2 regions of the Frigidibacter sp. MR17.24 genome follow, and region 1 is predicted to be linked to the other one. Evidence: riboswitches for the same ligand, from Rfam matches in the RefSeq annotation. Region 1 holds a riboswitch; the other holds the start of a gene.

The links. Region 1 has a riboswitch for thiamine pyrophosphate ahead of thiD (bifunctional hydroxymethylpyrimidine kinase/phosphomethylpyrimidine kinase). Riboswitches for the same ligand answer to the same signal wherever they lie in the genome.
Region 2: linked by a shared signal. The riboswitch ahead of V8J39_RS08370 (TenA family protein) and the one ahead of thiD (bifunctional hydroxymethylpyrimidine kinase/phosphomethylpyrimidine kinase) in region 1 are both predicted to bind thiamine pyrophosphate.

The regions. Positions count from the first base shown of each region.
Region 1 covers NZ_JBAWKE010000001.1:353,397-356,788, reverse strand. The annotation lists gene V8J39_RS01740 (oxidoreductase) at 1-1,068, opposite strand, end outside; TPP riboswitch at 1,465-1,574, shown strand; gene thiD (bifunctional hydroxymethylpyrimidine kinase/phosphomethylpyrimidine kinase) at 1,642-2,490, shown strand; gene V8J39_RS01730 (FAD-dependent oxidoreductase) at 2,487-3,392, shown strand, end outside.
Region 2 covers NZ_JBAWKE010000002.1:247,494-250,885, forward strand. The annotation lists gene V8J39_RS08360 (primosomal protein N' (replication factor Y) - superfamily II helicase) at 1-412, opposite strand, end outside; gene V8J39_RS08365 (SPFH domain-containing protein) at 423-1,553, opposite strand; TPP riboswitch at 1,676-1,778, shown strand; gene V8J39_RS08370 (TenA family protein) at 1,882-2,538, shown strand; gene ureG (urease accessory protein UreG) at 2,549-3,160, opposite strand; gene V8J39_RS08380 (urease accessory protein UreF) at 3,189-3,392, opposite strand, start outside.

The DNA.
Region 1 (3,392 bases):
ATTGGCGCCGATGCAGGGGCGCACCTCGGCGGCCCGGCCGGCCTGCGACAGCGGCAGGATCCGCGGGTCGGCGATGTTGGCGCGCACCATGCCCACGAGGTCGGCCTCGCCCGCCGCGAGGATCTGCTCGGCCAGCGCGACCGAGGTCACGCGCCCCACGACCGCGACCGGCAGCGCGGTGAAGCCCGCCGCGTGCAGGGCCCGCCGCACCGTGCCGGCGGCGGCGCGGAAGGTCGCGGGCGCGGCCGGCGTCGGCGGCCAGTGATCGACCCGGGCCATCTTGCGCAGGTTGTTGCCGCCGGTGACGCTGACATAGTCCACGAGCCCCGTGCGCGCGATCTCGACCGCGATGCGGCCGGCCTCGTCGGGATCGACGCCGCCCTCGATGAACTCGTCCCCCGCCATGCGGATGCCGAGGATCCGGTCGGGTCCCAGCGCCGCGCGCACCGCCGCCAGCACCTCGATCGGATAGCGGCAGCGCGCGGCGAGATCGCCGCCATAGCCATCGCCGCGCCGGTTGGTGGCGGGGCTGAGGAAGCTTGCCAGCAGCATCCCGTGCGCGAGCGAGACCTCGACCCCGTCGAGATCGCCCGCGCGGCAGCGCGCGGCCGCGGCCGCGAAGCGCGCGGTGATCCAGTCAAGCTCGTCCCGGCTTGCCTCGCGGCTCATGCGCTGCGTCAGCTCCGAGCGTTCCCACGAGGCCGAGACGATGTGCTCGCCCGCCGTCTCCATCCCGCCGACATGGGCCAGCTGCGCCAGCATCAGCCCGCCCTCGTCGCGCACCGCCGCGGCCAGCGCGCGGTAGCCGGGGATGATGCCGTCGTCGACATTGACGAGCGTCCGGCCGTCGGCCCAGACCTCGGAGGCGATGACGGGCGTGGCGCCGGTGATCTGCATCCCCAGCCCCGCCGCGGCGCGGGCGCGGTGATAGGCGATGTAGCGCGCGCCGGGCCGGCCGCCCTCGGCCAGGCCGGGCTGGTGCGCGGGCAGGTAGACCCGCGCGCGCAGCTGCCGGCCCCGGATCGTCAGCGGCCGGGCGGAGAGGGGATAGCGGGGGGCGTCGGTCACGTCGGGCTCCTTCGCGGGCAGTCGGGGGCGCGGGTCGGGGTCGCGGGGGCGCGGGTCGGGCGGGCCGGTTCGGCGGGCCGGTTTGGCGAGCGGTGGCCCGATCAGACGCCGCGACCGTTCGCCTGCAAAGGACTTTCGCACGGCACGGCCCGTTTTCGCCGGGGCTGCCCGTTTCGCGGGCGCCACCGACTGGCCCCACCCCGGCCCAATCCCGGCCCCGCCGTGGCATCGTCCCGGCATCGTCCCGCCGCCCGTCGCCTCACCCGCCTCACGTCGCGCGCCCGGCCGTGCAGGCGCGAATGCAGGCATCTCGCGCCCAGCCTCCCGCCCGTCCCCCGCCCCATCCCCCGCCTTCCCCCTTGCGCGACGGCGGTGCCGGGACTAGGTAGCGAGGGACTTCATCCGTTGGGGTGCCCCTGCCGCGTGCCGGGGCTGAGAGGCCGAGGCGCCAACCCATCGAACCTGATCCGGTCAGTACCGGCGGAGGGAACGGATGCGCGCAAGGCCCCCCGGCGGGGGCGGACCGCGCCGATCCCCCCTTCGCCGCCACGACCGCCGCAGAGGAGGCGGCAGATGGCAGCCAAGAACGGCACGACCGACCGCGGCGCCCCGGTGGCGCTGACGATCGCGGGGTCGGATTCCGGCGGCGGCGCCGGGATCCAGGCGGATCTCAAGACCTTCTCGGCGCTGGGCGTCTACGGCGCCTCGGCGGTGACAGCGATCACCGCGCAGAACACCGTGGGCGTGCAGGGCGTGGCGGCGATCGCGCCCGCGATGGTCGCGGCGCAGATCCGCTCGGTGCTGGACGACATCCGCGTCGACGCGGTCAAGATCGGCATGCTGGCCACGCCCGAGGTGATCGCGGCGGTGGCCGGGGCGCTGCGGGGCTATGACGGGCCGGTGGTGCTGGACCCGGTGATGGTGGCGAAATCGGGCGACGCGCTGCTGGCCGACGCGGCGGTCGAGGCGCTGGCCGAGACGCTTCTGCCGCGCGCGACGCTGCTGACCCCGAACCTGCCCGAGGCCGCGCGCCTGCTGGGGGCCGCGCCGGCGCGGAACGCCGCGACGGCCGAGGCGCAGGGCCGGCGGCTGCGGGCGATGGGGGCGGCGGCGGTGCTGATGAAGGGCGGTCATGCCGAGGGCGCGACCTGCACCGACCTGCTGGTCGAGGCCGGCGGCACGCTGGCGCTGCATGCCCCGCGCCTGGCCACGCGCAACACCCATGGCACCGGCTGCACGCTGTCCTCGGCGGTGGCGGCGGGGCTGGCGCACGGGCTTGCGCTGCACGACGCGGTCGAGCGGGCGCATGGCTGGCTGCAGGGCGCGATCGCGCAGGCCGACGGGCTGGGGATCGGTGCGGGCCACGGGCCGGTGCACCATTTCCACGCGCTCTGGCCCCGGCTGGCGGGAGAGCGGCGATGAAGGCGCATATCCTGGGCGGCGGCGTCATGGGCCTGTGCACGGCGGTCGAGCTTGCCGGGCGCGGCATCGAGGTCAGCCTGCACGATCCCGCCCCCGCCCCCGGCCCCCATGCCTGCAGCTGGTGGGCGGGCGGCATGCTCGCCCCGTTCTGCGAGGGCGAGACCGCCGAGGAGCCGGTCGTGCGCCTTGGCCAGCGCGCCGCCGGCTGGTGGCGGGACGCGGGCGTCGAGGTCACGCAGGGCGGCACGCTGGTGCTCGCGCTCGGGCGCGACCGGCAGGAGCTGGCGCGCTTCGCCCGCCGCACCGAGGGGCACGAATGGCGCGACGGCGCGGGCCTCGCGCAGCTGGAGCCCGGGCTGGCCGGGCGCCACGACCGCGCGCTGTTCTTCCCGACCGAGGCGCACCTGACCCCGCGCAAGGCGCTGGCGCGGCTGCGCCGGCGCGCGGCCGAGATGGGCGTCGCCTTCACCGGGGCCGCGCCGCGCGACGCGCGGGCGATCGACTGCCGCGGGCTGGCCGCCCGCGACGCGCTGCCCTCGCTGCGCGGGGTGCGCGGCGAGGCGGTGACGCTGCACGCGCCCGACATCGACTATGCCCGGCCGATCCGGCTGCTGCATCCGCGGATCCCGGTCTACCTGGTGCCGCGGGGCGACAACCATTTCATGCTGGGCGCGACGATGATCGAAAGCGATGCCCGCGGCCCCGCCAGCGTGCGCTCGGTGATGGAGCTGCTGAGCAGCGCCTATGCGCTCGACCCCGCCTTCGGCGAGGCCGAGATCGTCGAGATCGGCTGCGACGCGCGGCCGGCCTTCCCCGACAACATTCCCCATCTCGTGGAGCGTGACGGGGTGCTGTACCTCAACGGGCTGCACCGCCACGGCTACCTGATGGCGCCGGTGATC
Region 2 (3,392 bases), on a different contig from region 1:
CGCGCGCGGCCTGCTCGGGGATCTCGAACGGCACCAGCGCCTGCGGCTTGATCAGGCGCACCTGCCCGGTGCCGATCACCACGGGCGTGGCGCAGAACGGGCATTCGGCGGCATGCTCGGCGCCCGGGAACTCGACCACGGCGCCGCAGTTCGGGCAGCTGGTGGTGCGGTGCTGCTCGAGGCTGGCGGCGGGCAGGTCGTCGGCAAGGCCGCGGGCAAGGTCCATCTCCTCGATCCCGGTGCGGGCCTGCTTCCAGGGTCCGGGGAACCGGGCGGTGATCTCCTGGCGGTTGCCGCAATGGTCGCAGACCAGCACCGTCTGGCCCGGCGCGAAGCGCAGGTCGGCCCCGCAGGCGGTGCAGGGGGCGTGGAAATCGGCATCGGGGGCCGGCAGGGGCGGCACGGCAGTCATCGCGTGCGGCTCATGCCCCCGGCGGCGGCGGCGGCGGCGGCATCTGGGCGAAGACGGTGGCCAGGGCCGGCAGGTCGCCCGCCGCCATCCAGCCGATCATGCCCGCGCACCACACGAGGCTCGCCCGCGTCAGCTGTCCCTGCGCCGCCATGCCCGCAAGCTGGCTTTGCGCGAAGGGCCCGCGGGTCGCGCCGTTCTCGGCGATGTGCCACTGCGGCTCGACCGGGGGCGGCGGCGGCGGGGGCGGCGCGGCGGCACGCGCGGGCGCGGCCCCCCAGGGCCCGGCGGCCGCCTGCGCGGCGGCCGTCGCCTGCCCCATCGCCATTCCCATTCCGGCGCCCAGTCCGGCCGCCATCGCCGAGCCCGCGCCCGAGGCCGGGTTTCCCAGCGCCTCGGCCGCCTGGAACTGGGTATAGCGGCTGAGGTCGCCGACGATCCCCATCGAGGTGCGCCGGTCCATCGCCTTTTCGACCTCTTCGGGCAGGCTGATGTTCTCGATGTAGAATTCCGGGATCGACAGGCCGTAGGCGGCGATCGTGGGCGCGATCGCGGTGGTCACCAGCTTGCCGAGATCGGCGGTGTTCGCCGCCATGTCGAGCACCGGGATGCCCGAGCCTGCGATGACGCGGCTGAACTCCTGCACGATGACGTTGCGGATCTGGAAGCTGATCTCGTCGGCGGTGAATTCGCCGTCGGTGCCGACGATCTCGCGCAGGAACTCGGCCGGGTCGGTGACGCGCATCGAATAGGTGCCGAAGGCGCGCAGACGCACCGGGCCGAATTCGGGGTCGCGCGCCATCACCGGGTTCTTCGTGCCCCATTTCAGGTCGTTGAACCGCGTGGTGTTGACGAAATAGACCTCGGACTTGAAGGGCGAGCGGAAGCCGTGGTCCCAGTGCTGCAGCGTGGTCAGGATCGGCAGGTTGTTGGTCTCGAGCTGGTAGAGACCGGGGCCGAAGACATCGGCAAGCTGGCCCTCGTGCACGAAGACCGCCGCCTGCCCTTCGCGCACGGTCAGCTTCGCGCCCATCTTGATCGCGTGACCCTCGCGCTCGAAGCGCCAGACCATCGTGTCGCGGGTGTCGTCGGTCCAGTGGATGACGTCGATGAACTCGCCGCTCAGGAAATCGAGGATGCCCATGGTCATGGCCCTTTGCAGAACGTCGCCGCGGCGCAGTGAACCCGATCGCGGGGCCAAGGTCCAGCCGTCGGCCGGACACGATCCGGGTGACAGCGCGCGCGGGCCGTGCGAGAACCGGGCCACCAAGGGGAGCCCCGCCGCAGGGGGCTGAGAGTCCGCAGGTCCTGTCACGGGAGGCGCGGTGACCCTTCGAACCTGATCCGGGTCATGCCGGCGAAGGGATGGGTCCGGCCGCGCGCCGTCATCGCCCCCGTCCGCCGTCCGGCCCGGCCCCCTGCCCCACCCGCGGCGGGCCCGGTGCCCGTCGCCCGACCGGAAAGGCCCTGCCATGACCACCACCGCGCCCGCGCCCGAGCGTTTCACCGACACCCTGCGCCGCGCCAGCGCCGCCGGCTGGGAGGCGGCGGCGGGCCACCGCTTCGTGACCGAGCTGCTGGCCGGGACCGTGCCGGACCGGGTGATGACCACCTATCTCGTGCAGGACCACCGCTTCCTCGACAGTTTCCTGACGCTTCTGGGCGCGGCGATCGCGGGGTCCGACGACTTCGGCGCGCGGCTCAGGCTGGGGCGGTTCGCGGGCATGATCTCGGGCGAGGAGAACACCTATTTCCTGCGCGCCTTCGAGGCTTTGGGCGTGGACGAGGCCGCGCGCGCCGCCGTGCCCGACAGTGCCCCCACCGCGGGCTTCCAAGGACTGATGCGCGAGGCGGCCGCCACCCGGTCCTATGCCGGGGCGCTGAGCGTGCTGTGCGTGGCCGAATGGCTGTATCTCGACTGGGCGGGCCGCGCGACCGCGCCGCTGCCCGCGAACTTCGTGCATGCCGAGTGGATCATGCTGCACGACAATCCGTTCTTCCGCGACTTCGTGGCCTTCCTGCGCGCGGAACTGGACCGGGTGGGCCCGGCCGAGGCCGCGCTGTGCCACGACCTTTTCGCCCGGGCCGTCGCGCTCGAACAGGCGTTCTTCGACGCCGCCTACGACTGAGGCGGCGGGGCTAGAGCCCGCCCTCGGCGATCAGGAAGTCCACGACCTCGGCCACGCCGCGGCCGAGCTTGAGATCGGCCATGACATAGGGCCGGGTGCCGCGGGCGGCGCGGGTGTCGGCCTCGAGCTGGCCGGCATCGACGCCGACATGCGGCGCGAGACTGACCTTGTTGACGATCAGCAGGTCGGAGCGCGTGACCCCCGGCCCCTTCTTGCGCGGGATGTCCTGGCCCGCGCAGGTGTCGATCAGGTAGATCGTCAGGTCCGCGAGTTCCGGCGAGAAGGTCGCGGCAAGGTTGTCGCCGCCCGATTCGACCAGCACGATGTCGAGATCGGGGATCTTCGCGGTCAGGTCGGCGATGGCCGCGAGGTTGATCGAGGCATCCTCGCGGATCGCCGTGTGCGGGCAGCCGCCGGTCTCGACGCCGCGGATCCGCTCGAGCGGCAGCGCCTGGGCGCGCATCAGGTACTCGGCATCCTCGCTGGTGTAGATGTCGTTGGTGACGACCGCGACCGAGAAGCGGTCGCGCAGCGCCAGGCACAGCTGCTCGGTCAGCGTGGTCTTGCCGGCGCCGACCGGGCCGCCGATGCCGATCCGAAGCGGGCCGTTGGGGCTTGCCATGATGCGTTCGTCCTTTGCTCGGGGCGGGTCAGCTGCGAAACAGCCGCACCTCCATCCCCTCGTGTCCCATTGCCGCCATCTCGGCGCCGAAGCCCGAGGTGGCGAAATCCTCTTCGCCCGCCCCCGCCGCCCAGGCGGCGGTGCGCGCGATCGCCGGGTGCAGCGCCGCCAGCACCTGCTGGCCCTCGGTCTGGCCAAGCGGCACGAAGCGCACCGCCGCCTGCACCAGCGT